DNA from 3 places in the Streptomyces sp. NRRL B-3229 genome. Region 2 is predicted to be linked to each of the others. Evidence: riboswitches for the same ligand, from Rfam matches in the RefSeq annotation. Region 2 holds a riboswitch; each other region holds the start of a gene.

Region 1 (9,884 bases), on a different contig from region 2:
TCCAGTCCCAGCCGGTCCAGCCGACGCCGTATCCCGCGTACAACCCGTATCGGACCTAGGACTGCAAGGGCTGCGAGCGCTGCGAGACTGCGAGGCCTGCGCCGAAGGCCGACGGGGTCCAACCGGCCCTCCCCCTGCCCGACGGGGTCGAACCGGCCCGTCCCCTGCCCGACGGGTTCGATCGGACGCGTCCCCTTACGCCGACGCCTCCGTCAAACGCCCCAGCTCCTCCTCCGTCAGGGTCACGTCCGCCACCCCCAGCAGCGCCGGGAGCTGCTCCACCGTGCGGGCGGAGGCGATGGGGGCCGTGACCGTCGGCTGGGCGGCGAGCCAGGCGAGGGCGATCGTGGCGACCGGGGCCGCGTGGGACTCGGCGATGTCGTCGAGGGCGGCGAGGACCTTCCGGCCGCGGTCGGTGTCGAGGTGCTTGCCGGCTCCCGCCGCCCGCGCCCCCTCCACCGTCGTGCCGGGGCGGTACTTGCCCGTGAGGAAGCCGGACGCGAGGGCGTAGTACGGCACGGCGGCGAGGCCCGCCCGGGACGCGACGGCCTGGAGTTCGCCCTCGTACGTGTCGCGTGAGACCAGGTTGTAGTGGGGCTGGAGGGCGACATAGCGCGCCAGGCCCTCGCGGTCGGAGAAGGCGAGGGACTCCGAGAGCCGCGCGGCGGAGATGTTGGACGCGCCGATCGCGCGCACCTTGCCCGCCTTCACCAGTTCGTCCAGCGCGCCGATGATCTCCTCGACCGGCACCTCGGTCTTGTCGAAGTGGGTGTAGTAGAGGTCGATGCGGTCGGTGCCGAGGCGCTTCAGGGAGGCGTCGGCGGCGGCCTTGATGTTGGCGGCGGTCAGCCCCTTGAAGTCGGGGTGCTGGCTGACCTTCGTGGCGATGACGACGTCGTCGCGGTTGCCGCGGGCGGCCAGCCACTTGCCGATGATCGTCTCGGACTCGCCGCCGGAGTTACCGTCCACCCACGAGGAGTACGAGTCGGCCGTGTCGACGAAGTTGCCGCCCGCGGCGGTGTACGCGTCGAGGACGGCGAAGGACGTGGCCTCGTCGGCGGTCCAGCCGAAGACGTTGCCGCCGAGGGCGAGCGGGAAGACCTCGAGGTCGGAGGAGCCGAGCTTGCGGAGAGAAGTCATGTGATACGTCAACGCCCCCGCCCGACGAGGATCTTCCGCCACGGCCGCAAAATCCTCGCAAACAAGCGGAATTAGCCCCTCCGAACCTCAGAGAGCCTCAGGGAGTCTCAGGGGTTGAGCCCCTTGCCCTGGAGCCACGCCATCGGGTCGATGCCGGTCGCCGCGCCGCCCGGGTGGACCTCCAGGTGCAGGTGCGCGCCCGTCACGTTGCCGGTGGCGCCCACGCGGCCGATGACGTCACCGGTGCCGACCTTCTGGCCCACGCTGACGCTGATCGAGGACTGGTGGCAGAACCACAGCTCGGTGCCGTCGTCGAGGGTGAGGATCGTGCGGTAGCCGTAGGAACCGGCCCAGCCGGCCTCCGTGACGGTGCCGCTGTGGATCGCCTTGATGAGGGTGCCCGTGGGGGCGGCGAAGTCGAGGCCCGTGTGGTAGCCGGAGGACCACAGCGAACCGGCCTGACCGAAGGTCCCCGTGATGGTGTACGACGAGGTCGGCAGCGTGTACTGCTTGGCGAGCTCGGCCAGACGCGCGACCTCGGCCTTCTTCGCGGCCGCCTCCTCCGCCTTCTTCTTCGCGGCGGCGGCCTGCTGCTGGGCTTCCTTCTCCGCCTTGGCGGCGGCCGCGTCGGCCTCCTTCTGGGCGGCTTCCGCGACGGCCTGGGCGGCCTTGGTGTCGAGCTGGTCCTGCTGCGTCTCGGCCTGGGCGAGGATGCGCGAGCGCAGCGCCTCACCGGCGTCCGAGGTGCCCTTGGCGGTATCGACGGTGGCGGTGCCGACGCTGCTGAAGGCGCTCGTGTCGGCGGCGCCGGAGTCGGAGTCGTCCGAGATGAGCGAGCCGACGTTCGGCAGGTCGGGCATCGAGATGGAGACCGGCGGCTTGCCGGTGTTGGCGCTGGCCATGCCGCCGGCGCTGACAGCGGCTATGACACCGACGCCGAGAACGGTGGAGCTGCGGGCGAATCCGCCGCCGCGCTGCTTGGCCACGCGGTGCCGGCCTCGCACGGGGGCGAAGGAGTCCGCGGTCGGGTTCCACTCGCCGAGGGGGGCCTCGTCGTCGGCGCGGTAGCCGCCGTACACGAGAGTGCTGCGGGGTACGGACGGGGCCTCGGGGGCAGGCGGGTTGGACGCCACGTGGGCGCGCTCCTTTCCTTCCTTCTCGCCTACCGGGTTAGCTGACGGGTTCGGAGCAGGAAGGTCTCCTACGCGCGTATACCCGCCGTGTGGCCACGGCGGACTACGAGCGATTCACCCCAAGGTGGTGGTTCCCCGGTTCCCTTGCGGAATTCGGCGCGTGAGCACGGAGCCGTCTCTTGTGACGGCTGGGACGACCGCGCTGCGTTATCGAACGTTAATAGACCCGGGGGTCCGATTCCAAGCCGTTCCGCTTGATCATTAACGAAATCCCGCAGGACTTACGGCCCATGACCGGTGAAAAACGGGCGAGTTGACCGCATCGCTCAGGCCAGGTCATGAGCGCGCCCCGGGAAACACTCAGGGCCGGAGCCCAATGACTGGACTCCGGCCCTGAGCCGTGAGTAGCGGGGACAGGATTTGAACCTGCGACCTCTGGGTTATGAGCCCAGCGAGCTACCGAGCTGCTCCACCCCGCGTCGGTGAAACCAGCATACGCCATCCGGGAGCGACTCCCGCACGCATTACCGCCCAGCGCCTGTGACCTGCCCTTTCACGCCGCTGGATGGCTGGAACCAGCCCTCTTAGTACTGTCACGCCCATGTGCCGTCTCCTGGGCGTGGTCACCCGCGCACCTCTTCCGCTCACCGCCGCCCTCGGTGAACTGGCTCTTCCCTTCACGGAGTTGAGCCGGGAGCACGGTGACGGGTGGGGGATCGCCGCCTGGCCCGGGGCGGGCGGGGGCAGGCCACGGGTGGTCAGGGGGATCACATCGGCCGCCGGGGACTGGCTGTGGGAGCACGCCCTCGCCGGGACGCGTGCCGACGCCGCCGTACTGCATCTGCGGATGGCGAGCCCCGGGCTGCCGGTCGTGCCGGGCGACACCCATCCGTTCATCGCGGACGGCCTCGCCTTCGCCCACAACGGCTTCTTCTCGCCGTACGGCGCCCTCGACGAGCTCATCAACCCCGGTCTCCTCGCGGCGGCGGGCGGGAGCACCGACTCCGAGCGGTTCTTCCTGCGGGTGCTGACGCTGCTGCGGGACCAGGACCCGGTCGACGCGCTCGCGCGGGCCGCCGAGGACATCCGGGCCCGCGCGTCCTTCGCGAGCCTGAACTGCCTGCTGCTGACGGAGGAGGCGCTGTACGCGTACGCCGACGAGGACCCGGACTCCGAGGTGAGCCGGCGGCGCGGGCCCGACTTCTTCCGGCTGCGGTACCGGGCGGAGGGCGACCGGGTGGTCGTCGCGTCGAGCGGGGTGCCCCAACCGGTCGGGGCGTGGCGGGTGTTGCCGTACCGCCAGGTGCTGGAGATCCGGCGGGACGACCTGGGAGTCCGCGTACACGCGTGACGGGAGGTCGTCGTCACCGAACCCCGCACCCGGCACGGCTCCAGCGGCAGACGCTCGCCCGCTCAGCCGACCCCGAGCTCCGTCAACTCCCCGAGCGGCAGCGTGTGCTGGGTCTGGAGGACCTTCGCGCGCAGGTAGCGGACGTTGTGCGCGGTGGTGAACACCCCGGTGGGGACACGGTCGTGGACGGCGATCCCCAGGTCCCTCAACTGGCCCGCCTTGTCCGGGTTGTTGGAGAGCAGATCGACCTCGTCGATCCCGAGGGCGGTCAGCATCTGCGCGGCCGCCGTGTAGTCCCGGGCGTCCTCGGGCAGGCCCAGCGCGGTGTTCGCCGCGTAGGTGTCGAGACCCTGGTCCTGAAGGGCGTACGCGTCGAGCTTGTTGTAGAGACCGATACCGCGGCCCTCCTGGCGGAGGTAGAGCAGCACACCGCCGCGCTCGGCTATCCGCTCGACCGCCTCGCGCAGCTGGGGCCCGCAGTCGCAGCGGGCGGAGCCGAAGACGTCCCCGGTCAGGCACTCGGAGTGCAGGCGCACCAGCGGCACGGCACCGGGGGCGGGGTTCCCGAGGACGACGGCGAGGTGCTCCTGTCCGTCGGCCAGGCCGTGGAAGGTGACGAGTTCGGCGTCCACGCGGTAGCCGTCACCGAAGCGCAGCGGGACGCGGACGCGGGAGCGCTGGGTGGCGGCGGGCAGGTCGGTCATGCGGGTACTCCGGTCCGTAGGCATATCTGCTTCAGATTTGAAGCAGATCTACTGATCGAGACCCTACCCCATGCTTTAAATTTGAAGCAACGGATTTATGGCACGCATCACACGCGGACAGCGGCGCTCAGCACTTGGCCCTCAGCGCTCGGCCCTCACGAGCACGACGGGGACGACCGGCGCCGCCACGGCATCTCCCCGGAGGCACCCTCCTCCCCCAGGAGCCCCTCGGTCACGCTGGTGAAGATCTCCTCCAACTGCCGCACCTGCTCCGGGGTGAGCCGGTCGATGAGCGCGGCGCGAACCGTCTCCACATGGCCCGGCGCGGCCCGCTCCAGCACTGCCATACCCTCGTCGGTCAGCACCGCGACACTGCCGCGCTTGTCCCACTGGCAGCTCTCGCGCCGCACGAGCCCGTCCTTCTCCAGCCGGGCGACCGCGTACGTCAGCCGGGGCCGGGTGATCTTCAGCCCCTCGGCGAGATCGGTCATCCGCAGCCGCCGCTCCGGGGTCTCGGAGAGGTTGGCGAGGATGGAGTAGTACAGGTGGGGCATGCCGGCCTCCTGCTGGAGCTGCCGGTCGATGGTGTCCTCCAGGAGGAGCGAGGCGGCGATGTAGGCACGCCAGGCTCGCTGTTCGTCGGGGCTGAGCCAGCGGGTCGTCATGCCACCAGTGTAGGTTTGCTTCAAACTTGAACCAAGCCCCGCCATCCTTTTTCGAGAGGGACCGCGCCGATGCCCCACCCCCACGTCCTCCTCTCCGCCGCGGTCTCCCTCGACGGCTACCTGGACGACACCGGCTCCGACCGGCTCCTTCTCTCCAGCCCGGCCGACTTCGACCGCGTCGACGAGGTCCGCGCCTCGGTGGACGCGATCCTCATCGGCGCCGGCACGATCCGCGCCGACAACCCCCGCCTGCTGGTCAACTCCGAGGCCCGCCGGGCCACCCGGGTCACCGCCGGGAAGCCGCCGTACCCCCTGAAGGTCACGGTCAGCGGCTCGGGCGAGCTGGACCCCGCGGCGAACTTCTGGCACACGGGCGGCGAGAAGGTCCTCTACACGACGGACAAGGGCGCGGACCGGGCCCGCGAGCTGGGCCTGGCGGCCGACGTGGTCGCCCTCGGCCCGGCGCTGGACTGGCGCCGCCTGCTGGAGCATCTGCACGCGGTGTACGGCGTCGAGCGGCTCATGGTCGAGGGCGGCGGCCGTATCCACACCCAGCTCCTCCAGCAGGGCCTGGCGGACGAGGTGCAGCTGGTGCTGGCCCCGCTGTTCGTCGGCGATCCGCAGGCCCCGCGGCTGTTCGGCCCCGGCGGCTACCAGGGCGGCCGGCTGCGGCTGGTGGAGACCCGTCGTATCGAGGACGTGGTCCTGATGCGCTACGAACCCACGGCACCGGGCACCGGCCCGACCCCCGCCGCAGCGGACCACCACTGGCTGACGCTGGCCTGCGAACTCGCCGCCCAGTGCCCGCCGTCCCGCACGGCGTTCAGCGTGGGAGCGGTGGTGGTGGCCGCCGACGGCACGGAGTTGGCCCGCGGCCACTCCCGCGAGTCCGGCGACCCGGTCGTGCACGCGGAGGAGGCGGCCCTGGCGAAGATCGCCCCGGACGACCCGCGGCTGCCGTCCGCCACGGTCTACACGAGCCTGGAACCCTGCACCCAGCGCGCCTCCCGCCCGGCCTCCTGCGCCCGGCTGATCCTGGACGCGGGGGTACGGCGGGTGGTGACGGCGTGGCGGGAGCCGGACACGTTCGTGACGGGGGCGGACGGAACCGGCCTGCTCACCGGGCAGGGGGTCGACGTGGTGGTCCTGAGCGGCCACGAGGACGAGGCGAAGACCCCGAACCGGCACCTGCTCTGACGGTGGGGAGCCGCGGGCCGCGCCCCGCGAAACGCAGACAGCGCCCGACCCGACCGAAGCCGACTCAGGCGCTGCACAGCAGGTCGGAGGAGTTACCCCCGTCCGCAACCCGTAGGCCCTGTGGGACTCGAACCCACAACCAATGGATTAAAAGTCCACTGCTCTGCCAATTGAGCTAAGGGCCCAGGCGATGTTGCCCCCACGAGCATAGCCGGACGTGGCCGTGTCTCCGATCGGGTATCGGGGACACGGCCGTGTCAGAAGGGCCGGGGAGTGGGAAAGGTCAGGGATCGACCGGTTCGGGGGCGTTCGCGCGGGCCGCCTCGCGGGCCTTGGTGCGCTCGTGCTCCGGGTTGAGGAACCAGTGCCGGGCCGAGGCCGCCCACCAGATCCACGCGAAGCCGAGGACGGCCAGGACGGCGATCGGGGCGTAGTTGAAGGTCTCCCAGGTGACCGGGGAGACCTGCGGGAGCATGAAGAGGATCGTGATCACACCGACCCACCCCACCGACACCAGGCCGATCGCCCGCGACCAGCGGCCCAGATGCCACGGCCCCCGGTCGAAGGCGTCGCCCTTGCGCAGCCGCAGCAGCGTCGGGATGACGTAGGCGATGTAGAGGCCGATCACCGCGACGGACGTCACCGCCGCGTAGGCCGCGTAGTTGATCAGGTACGGCAGGCCCAGCAGCAGTGCCCCGCCCGCGGCAAGCCACACCGCCGCCACCGGGGTGCGGGTGCGCGGGCTGACCGTGTGCCAGAGGTGCGAGAACGGCAGCGCGCCGTCGCGCGAGAAGGCGTAGATCATGCGGCTGTTGGCGGTCACCGACGCCATCCCGCAGAACAGCTGGGCACCGATGACGACCAGGAGCAGGAGCTTGCCGGCCGTGGCACCGAGCGCGTCGAGCAGGATCTGGGCCGGGGGCGCGCCCGTCGGGGAGTTCAGGGCGCCGTCGTAGGACTGGATCGCGAAGGTGAAGCCGAGCAGGAGCACGAAGCCCGCTATCCACGACGTCCAGATCGACTGGACGATGCCCTTCGGGCCCGCCGTGGAAGCGTCGTGCGTCTCCTCGGTCATGTGGGCCGAGGCGTCGTAGCCGGTGAAGGTGTATTGGGCCATCAAGAGACCGATGAGGACGACGTACACCCCGCTCCCCCAGCCCGTTTTGTTGACGAACTCGCCGAACACGAACGACGCCGACTGGTGTTTGTCGGGGGCGAAGGTGAGCGCGCCGACGATGACGGCCACGCCGATCACGTGCCACCACACGCTGACGCTGTTGAGGAGCGCGACGATCCGGACGCCGAAGGTGTTCAGCAGACCGTGCAGCACCAGGATCGCGGCGAACAGCAGGATGGTCCGGCCGGCCGTCACCTTGAAGTCGAACTGGAGGTTCAGGTACGCCCCGAGGAAGGACGCGGCGCCGAAGTCGATGCCCGCCGTCACCGCGACCTGGCCCAGCACGTTGAACCAGCCCGTGAACCAGGCCCAGGCGGCCGCGGTCCGCGTGGGGGCCAGCTTGTGCGCCCAGAAGTACAGGCCTGCCGAGGTCGGGTAGGCCGAGCAGATCTCGGCCATCGACAGACCGACGAACAGCGTCATCAGGCCTACGGCGACCCAGCCCCAGGTGATCACGGCGGGGCCGCCGGTGTTCATTCCGAACATGTACAGCGTCAGACATCCCGACAGCACCGAGATGATGGTGAAGGAGACCGCGTAGTTGGAGAACGCCGACATGCGGCGGGCGAGGACCTGCGTGTAGCCGAGCTGGGCGAGCCGTTCTTCGTCGGAGAGCCCTCTCGGTATGTCGTCATCTGTCATGCCCCCAGCGATTCCCATCCCGAGGGCGTGACACACGTCACAACTTGGCCGGGAAGTGCCCCTCTAGAAAAGGCCCTTGTAGCCCTGCCAGCCGCTCGCGATCTTCACCCGCGCCCCGAACGACCCCTTGCCGTTGCCGTTGTTGCGGTACAGGTTGCCTGCCGTGTCCCGGGAGACCAGGTCGTTCTTGCCGTCCCCGGTGATGTCACCGACGCCGACGACCACGTTGTAGGAGGTCCCCCAGTTGGAGAAGACCTTCACCCGCTCCTTGACCTGCCCGGTGCCGGTGCCGTCGTAGCGCCACAGCGTTCCGGCTTTGTCCTGCACCAGGACGTCCCCGAAGCCGTCGCCGTTGAGGTCACCGGCGCCGACGATCTTCTTGTAGGTGGCCCAGCTGCGGATCTTCACGCCCGGCTTGAGCCCGCTCGCGCCGTCGTTGGCGAAGAGGTAGACGTCACCGGTGGACGCCTTGCGGGCCAGCAGGTCGACCCGGCCGTCGCCGGTCAGGTCGCCGGGGGCGGTCAGGACGTTGTACGCGTTCCAGCCGGTGCCGAGCGAGGTGTGGCTGCTCGTCGGGGCGTAGGAACCCTCCCCGCACTTGCCCGCGTAGCGGCGCAGCTCGCCGTTCGGCATCCGGACCAGCATCTCGGAGCAGCGGTCCTTGCCCATGTCGCCGAAGGGCACGGCGACGGTCCCGGCGGGCCAGCCGGAGCCGTTCTGCTTCCGGTCGAACCGGCCGCCGCCGTTGGTGTACTGGAGGCTCAGCGTGCCCGACGAGTCGAGGGTGGCCAGCTCGCCGTAGGCGAACCCGCCCTGGTCGTGGTGGCCCTGGCGGCCGCCGCTCAGCGCGATCTTGCCGGTGGTGGTGAACGTGCCCACGCCGTCGGCGGCCTTCGCGGTCAGCGTCCAGGTCTTCTGGCCGTTGTACGCGTAGGCGCCCGAGTTCGTCGTGCCGTCCCACTGGAGGTCCATGGCCGTACCGCTGCCCTTGAGGGTGCGGTCGGTGCGGCCCTGGGCGTCCTTCACCGTGAAGGTCCAGTCCGCGGGCTTGTTGAGCTGCCAGGTGCTCATCCAGGCCATGTTGCCGCCGTTGCGGCCCGAGGCGTCGAAGTACGGGTTGTCCAGGTCGGACTCGACCTTCCCGAGCGACTGGGCGGGCACCCCGCTCGGCACGATCCGGATCGTGCGGTCGGCGTCGACATAGGCGACACCCCCGCCGAACTTGTCCACCGACCACGTCAGCCGCCGCTGGTCGGCGGTGTTCCCGGCCGGCAGGTCGGCGATCGCGCGCGCGGCGGCGGCCGTACCGGAGTGGTAGTCCGTCAGCATCAGCTTGCCGGCGCTCCGGTCGTGCTGGACGAGATAGCCGTCGCCGACGAGCGCGGGGCCCGAGGGCACCGTGATGTTCTTCTTCGCCGTACGGTCGTACACGCCCGCCGCGCCCGTCGGACCGCAGTTCCAGTAGATCCAGCGGCCGACGACCTGGAGTTCCTTGACCGTGCAGGGGGCCCCGGTGGAGACGGTCGCGACCGTCTTCTTCCCCTCCAGGTCGTACTGCGTGACGACGCCGTTGCCCGAACCCGGTGCCCACAGCGCCGAGCCCCACACGGAGGCGGCGGTGACGGAACGGGTCAGCCGGACGTCCTCGTCGCGGTACCGGTTCACCGCGTCGACGTACTGCTTGCCGGTGGAGGCCGCGTTGTAGACGTAGTAGCGGCCGGTGGCGTCCACGAACCGCCCGCCGGTGACATCGGGTTCGGTGCCGTGGTAGCTGTTCGGCTCCACCCAGATCTGAGCGCGCTCCTTGCCGGACTCGTCGACCCGGAAGTAGCCGACGCTCTGCTCACCGGTGGACCGCAGCGGCACGCAGTCGCC
Region 2 (9,884 bases):
GGGGGCCAGCAGCCGGTACAGGTCCTGGGCGTACTCCAGGTACTTCTCCGACCCCACGTGCTCGGCCATCCCGATGGAGGAGATCGCGTCGTACGGCCCGTCGGCCACGTCCCGGTAGTCCTGTACGCGGATCTCGATCCGGTCGGTCAGCCCGGCGTCGGCGACGCGCTTGCGGGCGTAGGCGGCCTGCTCGTGCGAGAGGGTGATGCCGACCACGCTCACGCCGTACTCGCGGGCCGCGTGGATCGCCATCGAGCCCCATCCGCAGCCGACGTCGAGGAGCCGCTGCCCCGGGCGGAGCGCGAGCTTGCGGCAGACAAGGTCGAGCTTGTCGTGCTGGGCCTGCTCCAGGGTGGCGTCGGGGTCCGGCCAGTAGGCGCAGGAGTACACCATCGACGGGCCGAGGACGAGCTCGTAGAAGCCGTTGCCGACGTCGTAGTGGTGGCTGATGGCCCGCTTGTCACTGCGCCGGGTGTGCAGATGGCCGCGGGCGCGGCGGATCTCCTCGCGGGGCGGGGCCGGGGGCAGCGGCAGCCCGCCGAGCCGGACGAGGCCGAACAGCGCGGCACGGGTCCGCGCGTCGCGCAGGATCTCCAGGCCCGAGCGGGTGTCGTCGCGTTCCCAGACCAGGCCGGAGAGGAGGGCGAGGGCGCCGTAGAAGTCGCCCTCGATCTCGAGGTCACCGGCGACCCAGGCACGGGCCAGGCCCAGCTCGCCCGGTTTCCACAGGAGCCGGCGTACGGCACGGCGGTTGCGGACGACCAGGGCGGGGGCGCCGGGTGGTCCCGCTTGCGAACCGTCCCAGGCCCTGATCCGCACCGGCAGCTCGGATCCAAGCAACTGTTCGAGCAGACTCTTCAGCCGCAGTGCGGCATCCGCCATGATCCACACCTCCGTGACGAGGATCCCGGAATTGTCCACCTGGGTAAACAACGGCACGGTCATGGTCACTCCCCAAATCGGCGGAGGACCGAAATCGACGCCGACCGAAATCGATGGCGACGGAAATCGACGGCGGACCGAGATCGGTGGAGGAGCCGAACCGACGGGGACCGGAAACGCCGAAGGACCTCCCGCACCACGGATGGCGGAAGGTCCTTCGGGGTGGATCAGCGACCGGCTCCGGTCACGGGTGACCGGAACGAGTCAGGAGGCCTTGGCCTCGGTCTTCTTCGGTTCGGCGGCCGGCACGGGGCGCGCGGCCTCGTAGAACTCCTCGCGCGGGTTCTCCATGGCGCCGAGGGAGACGACCTCGCGCTTGAGGAACATGCCGAGGGTCCAGTCGGCGAAGACACGGATCTTGCGGTTCCAGGTCGGCATGGCCAGACCGTGGTAGCCGCGGTGCATGTACCAGGCGAGACGGCCCTTGAGCTTGATCTTCATCTTGCCCATGACGATCATCGCGACGCCCTTGTGCAGGCCGAGACCCGCGACAGCACCCTTGTTGGAGTGGCTGTACTCCTTCTGCGGGAAGCCCCGCATGCCGGAGATCACGTTGTCGCCGAGGACCCTCGCCTGGCGCAGCGCGTGCTGGGCGTTCGGCGGGCACCAGGCGTTCTCGACACCGGCCTTGCGGGCGGCGACGTCCGGCACCTGGGCGTTGTCGCCGGCGGCCCAGATGTAGTCGGTGCCCTGGACCTGGAGGGTCGGGGCGGTGTCCACGTGGCCGCGCGGGCCCAGCGGGAGGCCGTAGCGGGCCAGGACCGGGTTGGGCTTGACGCCCGCGGTCCACACGATGGTGCTGGAGTCGACCTCGAGGCCGTTCTTCAGGACCACGTGGCCGTCGACGCAGGAGTCCATCGAGGTGGAGAGGTAGATCTCGACGCCCCGGCTCTCCAGGTGCTCCTTGCCGTACTGGCCGAGCTTGGGGCCGACCTCGGGGAGGATCTTGTCGGCGGCGTCGACGAGGATGAACCGCATGTCCTCGCGGGAGACGTTGCTGTAGTACTTGGCCGCGTCGCGGGCCATGTCCTCGACCTCACCGATGGTCTCCGCACCGGCGAAACCGCCGCCGATGAAGACGAAGGTGAGCGCCTTGCGGCGGATCTCCTCGTCCTTGGTGGAGTCGGCCTTGTCGAGCTGCTCGAGGACGTGGTTGCGCAGGCCGATGGCCTCCTCTACGCCCTTCATGCCGATGCCCTGCTCGGCGAGGCCGGGGATCGGGAAGGTGCGGGAGACCGCGCCGAGCGCGATCACCAGGTAGTCGAAAGGCAGCTCGTACGCCTCGCCCACGAGGGGGGCGATCGTGGCGACCTTGCGGTCCTGGTCGATGGTGGTGACCCGGCCGGTGAGAACCTCCGCCTTCGGCAGCACGCGTCGCAGCGGGACGACGACGTGGCGCGGGGAGATGTTGCCGGCGGCGGTTTCGGGGAGGAAGGGCTGGTAGGTCATGTACGACCGGGGGTCGACGACCGTGACGGTCGCCTCGCCGTAGCGCATCTTCTTGAGAATGCGCCGAGCTGCGTACAGGCCTACGTACCCACCGCCTACTACGAGGATCCTGGGACGCTCCGTGGTGCTCATGGCATCGAGTATCCACCCGCCCCAGGGGGGTCGCTCGTGCGCCCCTTCACAAGCTCTTGGAGGGGGTGTGTTATCCTCCGCGACCCACGTGATCCACGTCATGGCGCCGGACGGGAACCACGGTATAGGGATCTCCGTTGTCAACGCCGCGTGAGCTGCTTCTCCGTGCCGGAAAGCGCTCCGCGCGGGGCTCTCACAGACCCCTCGCAGACCCCTCTCCCCAGGTCCGCAACCCACCGTTTTGAACGTGTTCACAGGGGGGTTGGGCCCCCGGAAGGGTCAACCGGCCCTCATTCGTCGTCCGACAGGACCCAATTCCTTGTGAAGAACTTCACGAACTTTCCCGGCGCCACGCCGAAGAGGGGCCCCGAAGGGCCCCTCTGAGTCGCTCATCCGATGTTCTGCCTGCTCAGCAGAGGTGCCCGGCGGGGTCTACGCAATCGACCACGCGATGCCGTCGAGGATGTCGTGCTCGCTCACGACGACCTCCTCGGCGCCGATCCGCTCCATGATCGACAGCAGGACGAGCGCGCCCGCCGCGATCACGTCCACGCGGCCCGGGTGCATGGAGGGAACGGCCGCGCGCTCGGCGTGGGTGGAGCGCAGCAGCCACTCGGTGATCTCACGGACCCGCTCGCGGGAGACCCGGGAGTGGTGGATGGCCGCCGAGTCGTACTCGGGCAGCTCCAGGGCGATCGCCGACACCGTGGTGACGGACCCGGCGAGCCCCACCAGCGTGCGCGCCTCGCGCAACGGCACCGTCTGCTCGGCGAGGTCGAGCGCGGCCTCGATGTCGGCGCGCATGGCTGTGATCTGCGCGGCGCCGGGCGGGTCGCTGACGGCCCCGTCCTGGACGAGGTGCCGCTCGGTCATCCGCACACAGCCGACGTCCACGGACCGCGCGGCCCGCACGTGGTCGTCGCCCACGACGAACTCCGTCGAGCCGCCGCCGATGTCCACGACCAGGTAGGGCCGGGCCAGGTGGTCGCTGCCGGTGAGCTCCTTGGTCGCCCCGGTGAAGGAGAACTCGGCCTCCTGGTCCCCGGTGATGACCTCGGGCTCGACGCCGAGGATGTCGAGGACGCCCCGGACGAAGTCGTCCCGGTTCTCGGCGTCCCGGGAGGCGGAGGTGGCCACGAACCGCAGCCGCTCGGCCCCGTGCTCCTTGATGACCGCCGCGTACTCCCGGCACGCGGCGAAGGTCCGCTCCAGCGCCTCGGGGGCGAGCCGCCCGGTCCGGTCGACGCCCTGCCCCAGCCGCACGATCGTCATGCGGCGGTCCAGGTCGACGAGCTCGCCGGTGGCCGGGTCGCAGTCGGCGACGAGCAGGCGGATCGAGTTCGTACCGCAGTCGATGGCGGCGACGCGGGTCACCGGTCGCCGTCCTCGACCGGCTTGAAGGCGAAGTGGCCCGTGCCGTCCTCGGAGGCCTGCACCTGCCACTCCTCACCGGTCGGCGGCCCGGAGGGCGTCACGCACGCACCCTTGCGCCACCACTCCGGCAGCATCGCGATCGCCTCGTCGCCCAGCGGGTTCACGCCGGGGCCCGCGGCCAGCGAGTGGCCCACCAGGACGTGCAGGCACTTCACCCGGTCCGGCATGCCGCCCGCGCTCGGGAAGCCCTCCAGGACCTCGATGGCGTCCCGGCGGGCGAGGTAGTCCTCGTGCGCGGCCCGGTACGCCTTCGCGAGCTCCGGGTCGGTCTGGAGCCGCTCCGTCATCTCCTTCATGACGCCGTTCGCCTCCAGCGTGCCGATCGCCGAGGCGGCGCGCGGGCACGTCAGGTAGTACGTCGTCGGGAAGGGCGTGCCGTCGGGGAGGCGGGGCGCCGTCTCCACCACGTCCGGCTGACCGCAGGGGCAGCGGTGCGCGATCGCGCGCAGCCCGCGCGGCGGCCGGCCGAGCTGCTGCTTGAAGGCCTCGACGTCCGCGTCGGTCGGCTCAGTGCGAGGCGTGGTAGGCGGGGGAGTTTCCATCGGTCCTGAGCTTGTCTTTCTGCTGTCCGTCGTGGTCGGTTCACTGGTCCGAGGCGTCGGACTTGTCGACGCCGTCCCAGACGTTGGAGTACCAGGGGCGGTCGGCCGCCCCGATATCGGTGCGGGACTGCTTCGCCGCGTCCGGGTCGACGACGATGAAGCCCGTCTCCCCCGGCAGCACGTAGTGCAGCCGCTGCCGGATCTGCTGCTCCGCGTACGCGTCGTCCTGCCAGCGCGCCTTGAGATCGCGCAGCTTCTCGACCCGCTCGGCGGCCTGTGCCTTCTCCCGCTGGAGATCGGAGATCTCGGCGCGCTGGGAGACGTACTGCCTTATCGGGTACGCCAGCGCCACCACGAGGGTGCACAGCACGAGGGCGAGCAGCGCGGCCCGGCCGGTCAGCCGGGAGCGCCGGGCCTGCCGTTTGGTCTGGGAGCGGTAGACCCTGGCCGCGGTCTGCTCGCCGAGCAGCTTGATCCGTGTCGCGGTGGAGAAACGGTCCCGGTCCTTCACGGCCATCGGCTCTCCGCCTCCCCTTCTACGTGCGTACGTCCCCGCACACGGTACGGGACCGGTACGGGGACGTACGTACGACTGGCTAAGGCTTGACCCCGGAAGGGCCAGCCGGTGTGTCAGCCCTTGAAGCGCGGGAACGCGCTGCGGCCGGCGTAGACCGCGGCGTCGTCGAGGATCTCCTCGATGCGCAGGAGCTGGTTGTACTTGGCGACGCGCTCGGAGCGGGCCGGGGCGCCGGTCTTGATCTGGCCGCAGTTGGTGGCGACGGCGAGGTCGGCGATGGTGACGTCCTCGGTCTCGCCGGAGCGGTGGGACATCATGCACTTGAAGCCGCTGCGCTGGGCGAGCTCGACGGCGTCCAGGGTCTCGGTGAGCGAACCGATCTGGTTCACCTTGACCAGGAGGGCGTTGGCGGCGCCGTCCTCGATGCCGCGGGCCAGACGCTCCGGGTTGGTGACGAACAGGTCGTCGCCGACGATCTGGACCTTGTCGCCCAGCTTGTCGGTGAGGACCTTCCAGCCGGCCCAGTCGTCCTCGAACAGCGGGTCCTCGATGGAGACGAGCGGGTAGGCCGCCACGAGCTCCTCGTAGTACTCCGTCATCTCGGCGGCGGAGCGGTCCTTGCCCTCGAACTGGTACTTGCCGTCCTTGTAGAACTCGGAGGCGGCGACGTCGAGGGCGAGGGCGACCTGCTCGCCGGGGATGTAACCGGCTTCCTTGATGGCCTCGAGGATGAGGTCCAGGGCGGCGCGGTTGGACTCGAGGTTCGGGGCGAAGCCGCCCTCGTCGCCGAGGCCGGTCGACAGGCCCTTGCTCTTCAGGACCTTCTTGAGGGTGTGGTAGACCTCGGTGCCCCAGCGCAGCGCCTCGGAGAAGGACTCCGCGCCGATCGGGGCGATCATGAACTCCTGGATGTCCACGTTGGAGTCGGCGTGCGAGCCGCCGTTCAGGATGTTCATCATCGGAACGGGCAGCAGGTGCGCGTTCGGGCCGCCCAGGTAGCGGAACAGCGGCAGGTCGCTGGCCTCGGAGGCGGCGTGGGCGACGGCGAGGGAGACGCCGAGGATGGCGTTGGCGCCGAGCGAGCCCTTGTTGTCGGTGGCGTCCAGGTCGAACATCGCCTGGTCGATCAGGCGCTGCTCGGTGGCGTCGTAGCCGACGAGCTCCGGGCCGATCTGCTCGATGACCGCGAGGACGGCCTTCTCGACACCCTTGCCCTGGTAGCGGTTGGGGTCACCGTCACGCAGTTCGATGGCCTCGAAGGCGCCGGTGGAGGCGCCGGACGGGACGGCGGCACGACCGGTGCTGCCGTCGTCGAGGCCGACCTCGACCTCGACGGTGGGGTTGCCTCGCGAGTCGAGGATTTCCCTGGCTACGACGACGTCGATGGACGGCACGAGCATCTCCTTCACGAATGGTGAGCCTGGCGACTAGAGCCTAACCGGCTCCGGGGCATCGGCCACCGTGCGGACCGACCTGTGGACGAAACCGAGAGTAAATTGTTTCTGAACTGAACAAAGACGGCCGTGCAAGCGCGCACAAAAAACCCCGCCCCGGTGCGTACGGGGGAACACGCACCGGAGCGGGGAGCCCGTGGGGACGGGGGGTGGCCCTCACGAGGTCTTCAGTATGAGGACCACGGGTATGAGGGCGCTGTGGTTCAGGTAGGAATCACTTGAGGTGCAGCTGCTGACCCGGGTAGATCAGGTTCGCGTCCTCGATGATGTCCTTGTTCAGCTTGAAGAGCGTCTGGTAGCCGCCCTTGACCTTGTGCTTCGCGGCGATCGAGCTGAGGGTGTCACCCTTGACGACCTTGTACTCGCCGTCGCCCTTCTTGACCTTCTTGCCGGTCGGGGTGGTGACGGTCTTCTTGGCCGCCGGACGCTCGGAGGAGCGGGAGGCGCTCTGCTCGTTGGTCGAACGCGTGCTGGAGCCCGAGTTCGAGGAGCTGGAGGAGGACGAGCTGCTGCCGTTGTAGGCAGCGCCGGACAGGCCCGTGCCGCAGACCGGCCAGGCGCCCTTGCCCTGGGAGGCGAGGACCTTCTCGGCGACGGCTATCTGCTGCGCCTTGCTGGCCTGGTTGGCCTGCGGAGCGTAGGCGGTGCCGCCGTACGCGGCCCAGGTGGAGGCGGAGAACTGAAGGCCGCCGTAGTAGCCGTTGCCGGTGTTGATGGACCAGTTGCCGCCGGACTCGCACTGGGCGACGGCGTCCCACTCGGAGGCGGTGGCGGCGGAGGCGTTGCCGGCCGCCATCAGCGGGGCGGCGATGGCGACACCGGTGACGCCGGCGAGCGCGGCGGCGCGGGTGGCCTTGGACGGACGACGGTGCTTGCCCTTGCCGGAAAACAGCATGGTGGATCCCCTCACCGACGCCTGCGAGGTGAGCTGTCGGGTTCGGGCCGGTTGAGTTGCCCGGTCACGCGCACTGCGTGACTTCACCCCAAGCCGGTCCAGCGTGAACTGCTGGGCCCGGCGCTTACCTTGGGTCCCCCGCTCCTGCCTACGGCGCTTGACGCGACGACTGTTCCCGTACGGCCGCTGGCAGGATTCGGCGTTGCGACAGACGGGGCTCGGGTTGCCGAGCGGTGACGACGGTAGACATGCGCTCGGCGGAATTTCAAAGACGATCAGGGCTTCTGAGACTCATCCCACACTTTCACCAAAGTGGACATTCGGTGCGAAGTATGACGTGAACTCCCGCTGTTTTTCAGGCCTTTTCGGCCCTATTCCACCCCTGTGTCGAGCGTCTGACCGGCGGAGATGTCGCTCGGGTCGGCCCCGATGCGGTCCTTGTTCTCGGCATAGAGGGCGCGCCATCCGCCGTCGAGGCCAAGGGAGTCGGCGATGGAGGCGAGGGAGTCGCCTTCCTTGACGGTGTACGTACGAGCGGCGTGGCGACCCGACGAGGTGCCCGCACTCTTCGTCGCGACGTCGTCCCCGCTGTCACCGCGGTGCTTGCCGGTGCCGGCGAGGGAGCCGACGTCCACCAGGGCCGAAGAGCCGCCCTCCTGCCAGGACTTGTCCGCTTCATCCTCTTCTGGGCTGACTACAGGCGAACCGTCGGAGGGCTGGGCGTTTTCCTTACCGGAGGCTTCGGAACCCTTGGTGTCGCTTTCGCCCGACTTGGAGGCACTTTCGTCGCTCTTGGACGGAGTGGCCGAGGGCGAGGGGGTCGCGGACGAACCGTCCAGGGAGTCGAGCAGGCCGGGAGTGTCCTCGGTGTCCGACGAGTTGGACGAATCAGACGATCCAGATGATTCCGACGATCCGGACGCGGAGGCCGAGGGTGTTCCACTGGCCAGGCCCGTGTCGACGCCGGCCGAGCTCGAGTCCTTGCTGAGCCCGTTGAGCAGACCGCAGGTCGGCCAGGCGGCGATGCCCTGGTCGGCGAGGAGCTTCTCCGCCACGGCTATCTGCTGGTTACGGCTGGCCAGGTCCGCGGTCTTGGCGTACTCGAGGCCTCCGTACTTCTCCCAGTTGTCCTGGGACATCTGGAGGCCGCCGTAGTAGCCGTTGCCGTCGTTGGCGCTCCAGGAGCCACCGCTCTCGCACTCCGCGACCCGGTCCCAGGTGGTACCGGTCGCGGCGCTCGCTCCGGACGCCGCGAGCAGGGGGATCGCGATGGCGGATCCCGTCACACCGGCCGCCACGAGCAGCGCCGGAGCCTGACGGGGGCGACGGTGACGACCGTTCCCGGAGAGCATGAAAGGACCTTTCCCGAGACTTCAGAGACCCACGCGGCGAGTGGTACGGACCACCGCGCTGGTCCGTGAACGTATAGGGGTTCGATCACTTGTCACAAGTTAATGCCGCGTAGATCACGTGAAGATCACAGACTTGAGGCCGCGTCATGTTTGGGCCGCCGCGCGATGGGGTTCAGGGGACCCCTCGGTCGATTACCGGACGGGAGTGAACTCCACGGGCAAAGTACGCAGTCCACGCATGATGAGACCACCACGCCAGCGCAAATCAGCTGAATCCACCGCGAGTTGCAGATCGGGGAGCCGGGTGAGGAGCGTGGCGAGCGCGGTCTGGCCCTCCAGCCGGGCGAGCGGGGCACCGAGGCAGTAGTGGATCCCGTGGCCGTAACCGAGGTGCTGATTGTCACGGCGGGACAGATCGAGCACGTCGGGGTCGGCGAACCGTTCCGGATCCCGGTCCGCCGAGGCGAGCACGACGAGCACGGGATCGCCGGCCGCGATGTCCCGCCCCCCGATCGTGAGCGGCTCGGTGGCGAACCGCCAGGTGGCGAGCTCGACCGGGCCGTCGTAACGCAACAGCTCCTCCACGCCCGTCTCCAGCAGGTCGCTGCGCCCGTCGGCGAGGGACCGCTGGAGCCTCTCACGCTGTTCGGGGTGGGTGAGGAGGGCGTAGGTGCCGTTGCCGATGAGGTTGACGGTGGTCTCGAAGCCCGCGAAGAGAAGGATGAAGGCCATGGCCGCGGCCTCGTTCTCGGTGAGGTGCTCGCCGTGGTCGGAGGCGCGGATGAGCCCGGAGATGAGGTCCTCGCCGGGGGTGGGCTCGTCGGGCAGCGCGTCCCGCTTGCGGTGGATGAGCTCGGCCAGATACCCGCGCATCTTCTTCACGGACCGCGCGACCCCGCCCCGCGGGCCTCCCCCGTGGCGGATCATCATGCCCGCCCAGTCACGGAAGTCGTCCTGGTCCTCGCGGGGGACGCCGAGGAGGTCACAGATCGCGTAGATGGGGAGCGGGAAGGCGAAGTCGTGGATGAGGTCGGCGGATCCCGTGGCCGCGAACCGGTCGATCAGGCGGTCCGTCAACTCCTGCACCCGCGGTGCGAACTCGGCGACCCTCCTCGGCGTGAACGCCTTGCTGACGAGCCGTCGGAGCCTGGTGTGGTCCGGCGGGTC
Region 3 (9,884 bases), on a different contig from region 2:
CGGCGGTGGGGAGCCGGTCACCTGGTGGAGGACGCTAAACCTGCCTGTGTCCGGGAGGTAACGCGTTGTGCGGAAGTGCCGTCAGGTAATCGACTGGTGACCGAAGGTGACCGCGTTGCCAGGGTGCCGCCGTCGACTTCGCGTGGTGCGCTGACCGAAGTCGGGATTTTCTGCCGCTCAGGAGGTTTGGAGTGCTACGGACCGCATATATGCAGCATCTTCCGACGGGGGCGGTGCGGCCGCACCTAGGGGGCCGCAATAGGCTCCGGCCCCATGGACGTACTCATCCATCTCTTCGTCGGCCTGCACATCATCGGCATCGCCTCGCTGCTCGGCGGTTTCCTCACCCAGATGAAGGCGATGGGCCAGGGCGCCGCCCGGTTCGTCCCCGCGATGCTGCACGGCGCCGCGACCATGCTGGTCACCGGCGTGATCCTGGTCGGCCTCAACCAGGCCGACGACCAGCACGTCAACAACATCAAGATCGGCGTGAAGCTGGCCCTGTTGATCGTGATCCTCGGACTCGTCTACGTGAAGCGCGACGACGAGAAGGTCGACAAGGGGCTGTTCGGCCTGGTCGGCGCGCTGACCACGGCCAACGTCTTCATCGCGGTTCTGTGGACCTGAGAGCGGCACGCGCCTCGGCGACCGCTCCCACGGCGACGGCCAGCCAGGCCGCCACCGCGATCCACAGCAGCACCTCACCCGGCACCTTCAGCCAGGAGACGTCCACGGCGGCGGCGACGGACAGGGTCGCCGCGGCGGACATGCCCATGGGGAAGACGGTGGCCCAGCGCCGCACGTCGTAGCGCGGCCGCGGCCGCATGCACTCGGCCACCAGCAGCACGGCGTACCAGGCCAGGTCCAGCACCAGCAGCGTGACGGTCACCGCGCGCAGTACGCCCAGGTCGTCGTCGTTCCACAGGTACAGGGGCGCGCTGTCCGCGGCGATCAGCTGCGCGCCGACCAGGGCCGAGATGCCGAGCGCGCCGCCCGCGATCCAGTGGTCCCCGTGGCCCTCGAGCACCTGGCGCGGGTCGAAGCGGAAGAGCGCGACGCCGTAGAGGACCAGACCGAGCCAGAACAGCACGAGCGCGGTGTGCGCGAGCCAGGCCGCAGACTCGGCCGTCGCGAGGGTGGCGCCGAGGACCGCGAGACCCTCGGTCGCCACGCAGCTCAGGAACACTCCGCCGGGCATCCGCCGTGTCCAGTGGCGCACGACGAACACGATCAGCACCGGCCACAGCAGCGCGGCCAGCGCGAGCAGCGCCTCGGCCAGGGACTGCCGGCCGAGCGCGGAGAAGCGGGTGCCGAGGACGGTGGTCGCCGCCACCGCGGTCAGGGCGCCCGGCGTCCCGGCCTCGGCGGCCCATCGGGCGCGCTCCCGCAGCAGTCGTACGGCGAACTCGGCGGCCAGTCCCAGCCAGGCCGCGCAGCCGATCACCAGGGCGATCCGGGACAGCGTCTCGTAGCCCGTCAGATGCAGCCCGACCGACAGGATGCCGGTCGCCAGCACGGCGGCCCCGGCGGCGGGCGGGCGCTGCGTCCACCAGACGCGCAAGGGGGAGTGCGGGGAGGTACCGGCCATGGACCGATGCTAGGAAGCTCCGCGCGGCCCGTGAGCGGGGCGCGCACGCGCGCGTGGGGGAAATCGCGCGGGCGCAGGTGCGCCGCCCGAGTCACGGGACCTCATGCCGGTCGCACCACGCTGTGGATCGCCGACTCGCCGTCGTAGTAGATCGACTCCTCGCGGACGTACGCGCCCGGCTTGGGGGCGTGGATCATCATGCCGTTGCCGATGTAGAGGCCGACGTGGCTGATGTCGTCGTAGAAGAAGACCAGGTCGCCGGGCTGGGCGTCGGCCAGGGAGACCGTGGTGCCGGCGTTGACCTGGTCGTAGGTGACGCGGGGGAGGGTGACGCCGGCGGCCTTCCAGGCGGCCTGGGTGAGGCCCGAGCAGTCGTAGGACCCGGGGCCGGTGGCGCCCCACACATAGGGTTTGCCGATCTGCGCCCGGGCGAAGGCGAGGGCCTTGGCGGCCCTGGTGGCGTACGAGGGGTCGGTCGCCGTCGAGGTGCCGGTGCCCGGCGTGCTCTCCTGCCGGCCCGCCTCCTGACCCGCCCCCTGCGCGGCCTTCTCCGCGGCCGCCTGCTGCCGGGCCAGCTCCGCCGCCTTGCGGGCCGCGGCCTCCTGCTTCAGCTTCTCGATCGCCGCGAGGCGAGCCTTCTCCTGGGCCGTCAGCTCCGACAGCAGCTCGCGCGCGTCGGCGAGCTTCTTCTGGACGGTCGCCTTCGCGGTCTTCAGGTCGCTCTGCGTCTCGGTGAGCGACTGGAGGCTCTGGGAGGCCTCCTGACGCTTCTTCATCGTCGCCGACTGCTCGGAGACGTAGTCGTCCACCGCGCCCTTCTGACGGCTCGTGAGGCGGCCCATCAGCTGCGTCTGGTCGAAGTAGTCCTGCGGGGTGTCGGCGAGCAGGAAGGTCGCGGTGCCGGGCGCGGCGGCCCCGGTGCGGTACTGCTCGGCGGCGAAGGAACCGAGCTCCTCCCGCGCCTGGTTGAGTTTCTCGGTGCGCCGCGCGACGTCGTCGAGGAGGGTGTCGACCCGCTTGCGCTGCTTGGTCGTCCTCTCCTTGGCCGCGTTGTAGGTGTCGGTCGCCGACTCGGCCTGGCGGTAGAGGTCGTCGACCTTCTTCTCGACCTCTTCGAGACTGGCTCGGTCATCGGCCGGCGCGGCGTTCGCCGACTGGGACAGCAGGGCCACGGAGGTGAGGGCGGCCGTCGCGAGGGCCGGGGTCCGTATGCCTGCTACGCGCGTACCAGCGGGACGCGACTTGCGGTGCGACGCCAAGGGAGGCGACTCCTTCCGTGCTCCGCCTACCGGGTTAGCTGTCGGGTTCGGGCGGGAAGGGTTGCCCTACGGCGCTCCCGTGGGCGGGAGTCGGCCGATTCACCCCGGGGTTCGGTGGGTCCCCGGCTCCGGGCGCGCGGCGGCGCTGTCGGACTCGGCGGAGGCCGCGCGGCCCGGCGACGTTCGCCGGAGGGGGTCGTACGGCCTACCGGGAACGGTAGCCAACTGGTGCGGCCCCTGTGAAGGTTGATGTTCGATATGCCCGATACATTTTCGTGACCTTCGGGCAGGGGCGCGTCTCTGACCCGTGATCTTCAGTCAGGGGTGCGTGCCCGTGACCTTCGATCAGGCGGGCGTGCCTGACGGTCGGCGCCGAGTGGTCTGTCGCGGCTCGAGTGCTCTGGTGGGGCGTGCTCGCGAGGCGGAGGAAGGGCGGTTCGGCGCGGTCGCTGTGCCCGTCCGGTGGGCCGCGGAGCGTGACGGGGTGGTTCCGGAGGGTCCTGGACCGGCGTCGGGCGGACGGGCCGGGGCAGGTGCCGCGGACCTGCGCCCGGGCGCCGGGCGTCCCCGATTCCGGCGATGTTCTCAGGGCGGCGGCGGGCTGTCAGTGGGGCACCCTAGACTCGGAGAGCGATGAGCAGCCTCTTTGACGACAGCTTCCTGGCGGACCTCCAGGCCCCTCGCGGGCACGCGGAGGAACCCCCGCCGCCGCCCGAGGACGACCACGTGCCGGAACCCGTTCCGGACGATCTGTTCGGCGGGAAGTTCGACGTGCCCCCGGACCGGGACGCCTACTACCGCGACGGCGCCCCCCGCCCCGTGCTGGACCCGGCCGCGCTCCTGGACGGGCTGAACGAGAACCAGCGCGCCGCCGTCGTGCACTCCGGCACCCCGCTGCTCATCGTGGCCGGCGCCGGCTCCGGCAAGACCCGGGTGCTTACACACCGCATCGCCCACCTCCTCGGCGAGCGCCAGGTCCACCCGGGCCAGATCCTCGCGATCACCTTCACCAACAAGGCCGCCGGCGAGATGAAGGAGCGCGTCGAGCAGCTCGTCGGCCCGCGGGCCAACGCGATGTGGGTCATGACCTTCCACAGCGCCTGCGTGCGGATCCTGCGCAGGGAGTCGAAGAAGCTCGGGTTCACCTCCTCCTTCTCGATCTACGACGCCGCCGACTCCAAGCGTCTGATGGCCCTGGTCTGCCGCGATCTGGACCTCGACCCCAAGAAGTTCCCGCCGAAGTCCTTCAGCGCCAAGATCAGCAACCTGAAGAACGAGCTGATCGACGAGGAGGACTTCGCCGCCCAGGCCGCCGACGGCTTCGAGAAGACCCTCGCCCAGGCCTACGCCATGTACCAGTCGCGGCTGCGCGAGGCCAACGCCCTCGACTTCGACGACCTGATCATGACGACGGTCAACCTGCTGCGCGCCTTCCCGGACGTCGCCGAGCACTACCGCCGCCGCTTCCGGCATGTCCTCGTCGACGAGTACCAGGACACCAACCACGCCCAGTACGCGCTGGTCAGGGAGCTGGTCGGCACCTCCGAGCACCCCGTCGACGTACCACCGGGCGAGCACGACCTGCCGCCCGCCGAGCTCTGTGTCGTCGGTGACGCCGACCAGTCGATCTACGCCTTCCGCGGTGCGACCATCCGCAACATCCTCCAGTTCGAGGAGGACTACCCGGACGCGACGACGATCCTCCTGGAGCAGAACTACCGCTCCACCCAGACGATCCTCACCGCCGCCAACGCCGTCATCGAGCGCAACGAGTCCCGCCGCCCCAAGAACCTGTGGACCAACGCCGGCGCGGGCGCGCGCATCACCGGCTATGTCGCCGACACCGAGCACGACGAGGCGCAGTTCGTCGCCGACGAGATAGACCGTCTCACCGACGCGGGCGACGCGAAGGCCGGCGATGTCGCGGTCTTCTACCGCACCAACGCACAGTCCCGTGTCTTCGAAGAGGTCTTCATCCGCGTCGGCCTGCCCTACAAGGTCGTCGGCGGCGTCCGCTTCTACGAGCGCAAGGAGGTCCGGGACGTCCTGGCCTACCTGCGCGTCCTCGCCAACCCGGAGGACTCGGTGCCGCTGCGCCGGATCCTCAACGTGCCCAAGCGGGGCATCGGCGACCGCGCGGAAGCGATGATCGACGCCCTCTCCCAGCGCGAGAAGATCAGCTTCCCGCAGGCGCTCAAGCGCGTCGACGAGGCGTACGGCATGGCCGCGCGCTCCACCAACGCCGTCAAGCGCTTCAACGTGCTGATGGAGGAGCTCCGGACCATCGTCGAGTCCGGCGCGGGCCCGGCGACCGTCCTGGAAGCCGTCCTCGAACGCACCGGTTACCTCGCCGAGTTGCAGGCCTCCACCGACCCCCAGGACGAGACCCGCATCGAGAACCTCCAGGAACTCGCCGCCGTGGCCCTGGAGTTCGAGCAGGAGTCCGGCGAGGGCGAGGAGACCGGCTCGCTCTCCGACTTCCTGGAGCGGGTCGCGCTCGTCGCCGACTCCGACCAGATCCCCGACGAGGACGAGGACGGCTCCGGCGTCATCACCCTGATGACCCTGCACACCGCCAAGGGCCTGGAGTTCCCGGTCGTCTTCCTCACCGGCATGGAGGACGGCGTTTTCCCGCACATGCGCGCCCTCGGCCAGACCAAGGAACTGGAGGAGGAGCGGCGCCTTGCGTACGTCGGCATCACGCGCGCGCGTGAGCGGCTGTACCTGACCCGGTCCTCCCTGCGCAGCGCCTGGGGGCAGCCGTCGTACAACCCGCCCTCCCGCTTCCTGGAGGAGATTCCGGCACAGCACGTCGACTGGAAGCGCACGGGGGCGACCGCCGCTCCCGCGGGACCGGTCTCGGGCATCGCCGCCTCGCTGTCCTCGTCCCGGTCGCGTTCCTCGGCGTCGGGTGCGTCCGGCTTCGCGACGCGCCGGACCTCGGAGAAGCCGGTGGTCGCGCTCGCTGTCGGCGACCGGGTCACGCACGACCAGTTCGGGCTGGGCACCGTGGTCGGGGTCAAGGGCACCGGCGCCAACGCCGAGGCGACCATCGACTTCGGGGAGGCCAAGCCGAAGCGGCTGCTGCTGCGGTACGCGCCGGTGGAGAAGCTGTAGCTGCGCGAAAGCGAAAGGGCCGGTCCGGGGGTTCTGCTCCGGGTCCGGCCCGGTATGTACGGCCTGGGTCGACTCGTGGGTCGGGTTCGTACGGCCCGGGCGGCTGGTGTTTCGGTTCGTACGGCCCGGGGCGGTTGGTGGTTCGGGTTACGTCGGGTCCAGCCCGTGGCTGCGCAGCCACGGCAGGGGGTCTATGGCCGCACCGCCGGCCGGGTGCACTTCGAAGTGCAGGTGGGGGCCGGTCGAGTTGCCGGAGTTGCCGGAGTAGGCGATCGGGTCGCCGGCCTTGACCGTCGTACCGGAGGAGACGCGGTAGCTGGAGAGGTGGCAGTACCACGTCTCCGTGCCGTCCTTCGCCGTCACGACCATCATGTTGCCGTACGCGCTGTTCCACTGCGTGCGCACGGTGCCGTCGGTCGCGGCCATCACCGTCGTGCCGTACGACACCGGGAAGTCGATGCCGGTGTGGACGGACATCCAGTTGACGCCGGCCTGCCCGAAGTAGGCGCTGAGACCGCGCTGCGCGACCGGGAGGGCGAACTTCGGGCGCAGCCGCTCCTTGCGGGCCGCCTCCTCCGCCGCCTTCCTCTTCTCGGCCACCTGCTGGGCCTTGAGGTCGATGCGTTCCTGAGTACGGCTGGCCCGGTCGGCGAAGTCGTCGGCGCCGGCCGAGAGGCTCTCGAGCTGGGTGGCCAGCTTGTCGTTCGCGACGGACGGCTTGACCGCGGTCGGGTCCGCCAGCGTCTTCGCGGTGCTCTGCTCGCCGCCGGTCAGCGTGCCGACCGAGGCGGCGGCGATCCCGGCGACCCCCATGACACACGCCGAGGGAACGGCGATCGTCAGCAGCGCGGAGCGCTTCGCGGGCGTACGGCGGCGGGAGCGGTTGGCGGTGCGGGCGGCGACGCGGGAGCCCGGGGCGGGCGCCTCGGCCGAGGGAGCCTCCTCCTGGTCGTCCAGGAGCCGGCCGTCGATGTCGTGCACGGCGGGCATCTCGCCGGTCCCGGTGAGGGCGGTGTCGGTGGACTCGCCGTCGTGCGAGGTGTGTTCGGCGTAGCCGTCGCCGTAAGGATTCGCCTCGTCGTACGCGTGGCCGTCGGCGTAGGCGTGGGTCTCGTCGTACGCGTGGCCCTCGTCGTAACCGGCCTGCTCGAAGGTCGTCGTCGCCTGCGGGTCGGCCGCCGGGCCGTCGGAGTTCCACTGCGTCGCGTCGTACGCGCCGGTGTCGAAGGCCTGCGTGCCCCATTCCCACTGCTGGGTCCGGTCGGCCTGGTGCGCGGAGGGGTCGAGCTGCTGCCAGGCGCCTGCGTCCCACTCGCCGCTGTGGTCGGGGCCGCCCGACTGCGGGGGGATCGCGCCGAGGTGCTGCTGGTCGCCGCTCCACTGCGTGGCGTCGTACGCGCCGGTGTCGTAGGCGGCGTGGTGCTGGGCCGCGTACATGTCGTAGTTCAGGGTCTGGTGGCCGCCGGTGTTCCACGTGGAGGCGTCGTAGGAACCGGTGCCGTCGCCCGGCATGTTGCCGAAGAGCGGGTCGGTCTCGAAGGTGCCGGTGGCGTTTGAGGCGTCCGAGGCCGGGAAACCAGTGGCGTCGTAACCGCCGTACGTGGTGAAGTCGCCGTACTGGGCCTCCTGGGAGCCGTACGACGCATAGGGCGACGAGTCGGCGTCGGAAGCCGGAGCCGGGGTGGTCATTGTCCCCGACGGGTGACGGTCGTTCACCAACTTCTCTTTCGCCTCGACAACAGGGGCTGCCAGAGCAGTGCGGCGACTGTACCCGGCGGTACGCGGGCGCGACAATCTTCAACTGGTTTCGGGCGCGCAGGAAACGGGCATTCGGCCGTGTTTCGGGGGAGTGCGGGCGCGAGTTTGGCCCTGTGTTCGAGAGTTGTTCGATGCCGGTTGGCGGCCTGAAGGCTGTCGGCGGGCTGTTGACGCCCTGTCGACGCCCTGCGCCCGCCGCCCGATACGGCCCTTACTGCCGTTACGGCCCGTAAAGTCCTTACGGCCGTTACGCCACGGTCAGTCCGCCGGTGCGGCCCGCCGTCTCCTCTCCGGGGCGCGCGGTGTCGAGCACCTGCCGTATGCCGCTCGCCACGGCGGGGTGCACGGGCAGGGCGAGATGGCCGATCCCGCTCACCCGGACGTTCTCCGCCAGCAGGTCGGCGTGGTCGATGCACGCGGCATCCAGCGGGTCCATCAGGTGATCCAGGTCGCTCCAGAAGCTCACGAAGTGCGTACGGCACCCCGGAGCCGGCTGAGTGAGTTCCTCCAGCAGCTCCGAGCCGGGGCGCATCTGGCGCACGATCGGGTGCGCGTTCGCCAGTGGCGCCACCCGGGTGCCGGAGTGCGGGGTGCCGAGCGTGACCAACGTGCGGACCCGGGCGTCGCCGCCCAGACGCTGCACGTAGTACCGGGCGATGAGACCCCCGAGGCTGTGCCCGACGACATCGACCTGTCGGCTGCCCGTGCGCTCGCAGATCCCCTCGATGTGCCGGCCCAGCAGCTCCGCCGCGACGCGGATGTCGCAGGTCAGCGGGGAGTAGTTCAGGGACTCGATCTGCTGCCTGCCGTGCTGGGCGAGGCTGCGGCGCAGGAGGACGAACACGGAGCGGTTGTCGATGAAGCCGTGCAGCAGCACGACCGGCGGCTTGGCCTCGGTCGGAAGCTGGGCGGCGCCGTCCTCCGGGGAGGGGAGCGAGGGGAGCGCGGAGCGGCGCTCCTGGGCGATACCGGAGGGGTAGAGGAGGAGGTGGCCCGCGAGGATCGCCATCTCGAGGGCGGTGGCTTTCAGGAGGGCCATGGAGAGTCCCGCCAGTCTGCCGGGCAGCAGGCGCTGGCAGAGGGGGAGAAAGGGCAGCGCCGCCTTGGTGACCTTCATGGCCGACCTCCTGTCGGCACACGGGTGGACAGCTCCGTCCCCCGTGTGCGCTCGTGGGAAGCCGCGGCGAAGGTCGTCATCGGCGTCGACGGAGCGCGAGTGGGGCTCGCGGGGCGGGTGCGGCGTGCGGCGCGGGGTTCCGGGGGCGCCGGATGGTCCGGCGGTGCCGAGGAGGTGGGCGGTGCTGTTGTTGCCGTTTGTACTTGTGTTCGTCCTTGTCGGGCCGATGGTGTCCGTGGTGCTGGTGGTGCGCCGGTGACGTGAGGGGTGTCCTTGTCGGTGTGGCGACGAGGCTCCCCGCTGTCGTGCCTTACCTGTCCTGCATGCCCTTCGTGCCGTCGCCGGTGCGCCGCACCGCCGTGGCGCGCAGACTGCGGCGCGGCGGTGCGACGACCTCGTTGCGGCTCCCGAACGTGTCCCATCATCTGATTTCCCCCTCGATGACCATCGGAAACAGCCGGTCGCGGTACGGCGGCGACAACGTCCGTTCACATTCCCGGTCCGTGCGGTACTAGTCGGTAGGAACGCAGTCGCTTCATGGAGGCAGTGATGGGTGTGGCAGCCGGTCCGATCCGCGTGGTGGTGGCCAAGCCGGGGCTCGACGGGCACGACCGTGGAGCCAAGGTGATCGCGCGGGCCCTGCGTGACGCGGGCATGGAGGTCATCTACACCGGGCTCCATCAGACTCCCGAGCAGATCGTCGCCACCGCCATCCAGGAGGACGCCGACGCGATCGGCCTCTCCATCCTCTCCGGGGCCCACAACACGCTCTTCGCGGCGGTGATCGACCTGCTGAAGGAGCGGGAAGCGGAGGACATCCTCGTCTTCGGCGGCGGGATCATCCCGGAGGCGGACATCCCGGCGCTGAAGGAGAAGGGCGTCGCGGAGATCTTCACGCCGGGGGCGACTACGCAGGCGATCGTGGACTGGGTGCGGGACAATGTGCGGCGGCCGACGGGGGCGTAGGAGGCCGTGCGGTGAGTTTTGGGTGCGGACCGGTCGGGCGTGGGGAGCCTTGCGGTGAGTTTTGGGTGCGGACCGGTCG

Evidence for each region. Region 2 has a riboswitch for cyclic di-AMP ahead of IF54_RS0131720 (transglycosylase family protein). Riboswitches for the same ligand answer to the same signal wherever they lie in the genome.
Region 1: another riboswitch for cyclic di-AMP. It lies ahead of IF54_RS0116410 (M23 family metallopeptidase); the one in region 2 lies ahead of IF54_RS0131720 (transglycosylase family protein).
Region 3: another riboswitch for cyclic di-AMP. It lies ahead of IF54_RS0111080 (C40 family peptidase); the one in region 2 lies ahead of IF54_RS0131720 (transglycosylase family protein).

Annotation. Positions count from the first base shown of each region.
Region 1 is NZ_JOGP01000009.1:8,169-18,052, forward strand. It holds gene IF54_RS0116400 (PrsW family intramembrane metalloprotease) at 1-59, shown strand, start outside; gene IF54_RS0116405 (aldo/keto reductase) at 196-1,140, opposite strand; gene IF54_RS0116410 (M23 family metallopeptidase) at 1,248-2,273, opposite strand; cyclic di-AMP (ydaO/yuaA leader) riboswitch at 2,285-2,442, opposite strand; tRNA gene IF54_RS0116415 (tRNA-Met) at 2,679-2,752, opposite strand; gene IF54_RS0116420 (class II glutamine amidotransferase) at 2,875-3,624, shown strand; gene IF54_RS0116425 (GTP cyclohydrolase II) at 3,687-4,328, opposite strand; gene IF54_RS0116430 (MarR family winged helix-turn-helix transcriptional regulator) at 4,484-4,993, opposite strand; gene IF54_RS0116435 (dihydrofolate reductase family protein) at 5,063-6,190, shown strand; tRNA gene IF54_RS0116440 (tRNA-Lys) at 6,303-6,375, opposite strand; gene IF54_RS0116445 (amino acid permease) at 6,474-8,009, opposite strand; gene IF54_RS0116450 (FG-GAP repeat domain-containing protein) at 8,073-9,884, opposite strand, start outside.
Region 2 is NZ_JOGP01000024.1:105,688-115,571, forward strand. It holds gene IF54_RS0131690 (class I SAM-dependent methyltransferase) at 1-882, opposite strand, end outside; gene IF54_RS0131695 (NAD(P)/FAD-dependent oxidoreductase) at 1,147-2,523, opposite strand; gene IF54_RS0131700 (Ppx/GppA phosphatase family protein) at 2,956-3,897, opposite strand; gene IF54_RS0131705 (DUF501 domain-containing protein) at 3,894-4,499, opposite strand; gene IF54_RS0131710 (FtsB family cell division protein) at 4,540-5,016, opposite strand; gene eno (phosphopyruvate hydratase) at 5,130-6,416, opposite strand; gene IF54_RS0131720 (transglycosylase family protein) at 6,685-7,365, opposite strand; cyclic di-AMP (ydaO/yuaA leader) riboswitch at 7,369-7,531, opposite strand; gene IF54_RS0131725 (transglycosylase family protein) at 7,737-8,717, opposite strand; partial or broken gene IF54_RS0131730 (cytochrome P450 family protein) at 8,910-9,884, opposite strand, start outside.
Region 3 is NZ_JOGP01000006.1:172,042-181,925, reverse strand. It holds gene IF54_RS0111090 (hypothetical protein) at 274-627, shown strand; gene IF54_RS0111085 (tellurite resistance/C4-dicarboxylate transporter family protein) at 605-1,588, opposite strand; gene IF54_RS0111080 (C40 family peptidase) at 1,690-2,847, opposite strand; cyclic di-AMP (ydaO/yuaA leader) riboswitch at 2,856-3,002, opposite strand; gene pcrA (DNA helicase PcrA) at 3,481-5,964, shown strand; gene IF54_RS0111070 (M23 family metallopeptidase) at 6,112-7,653, opposite strand; gene IF54_RS0111065 (lipase family alpha/beta hydrolase) at 7,970-8,839, opposite strand; gene IF54_RS0111055 (cobalamin B12-binding domain-containing protein) at 9,389-9,805, shown strand.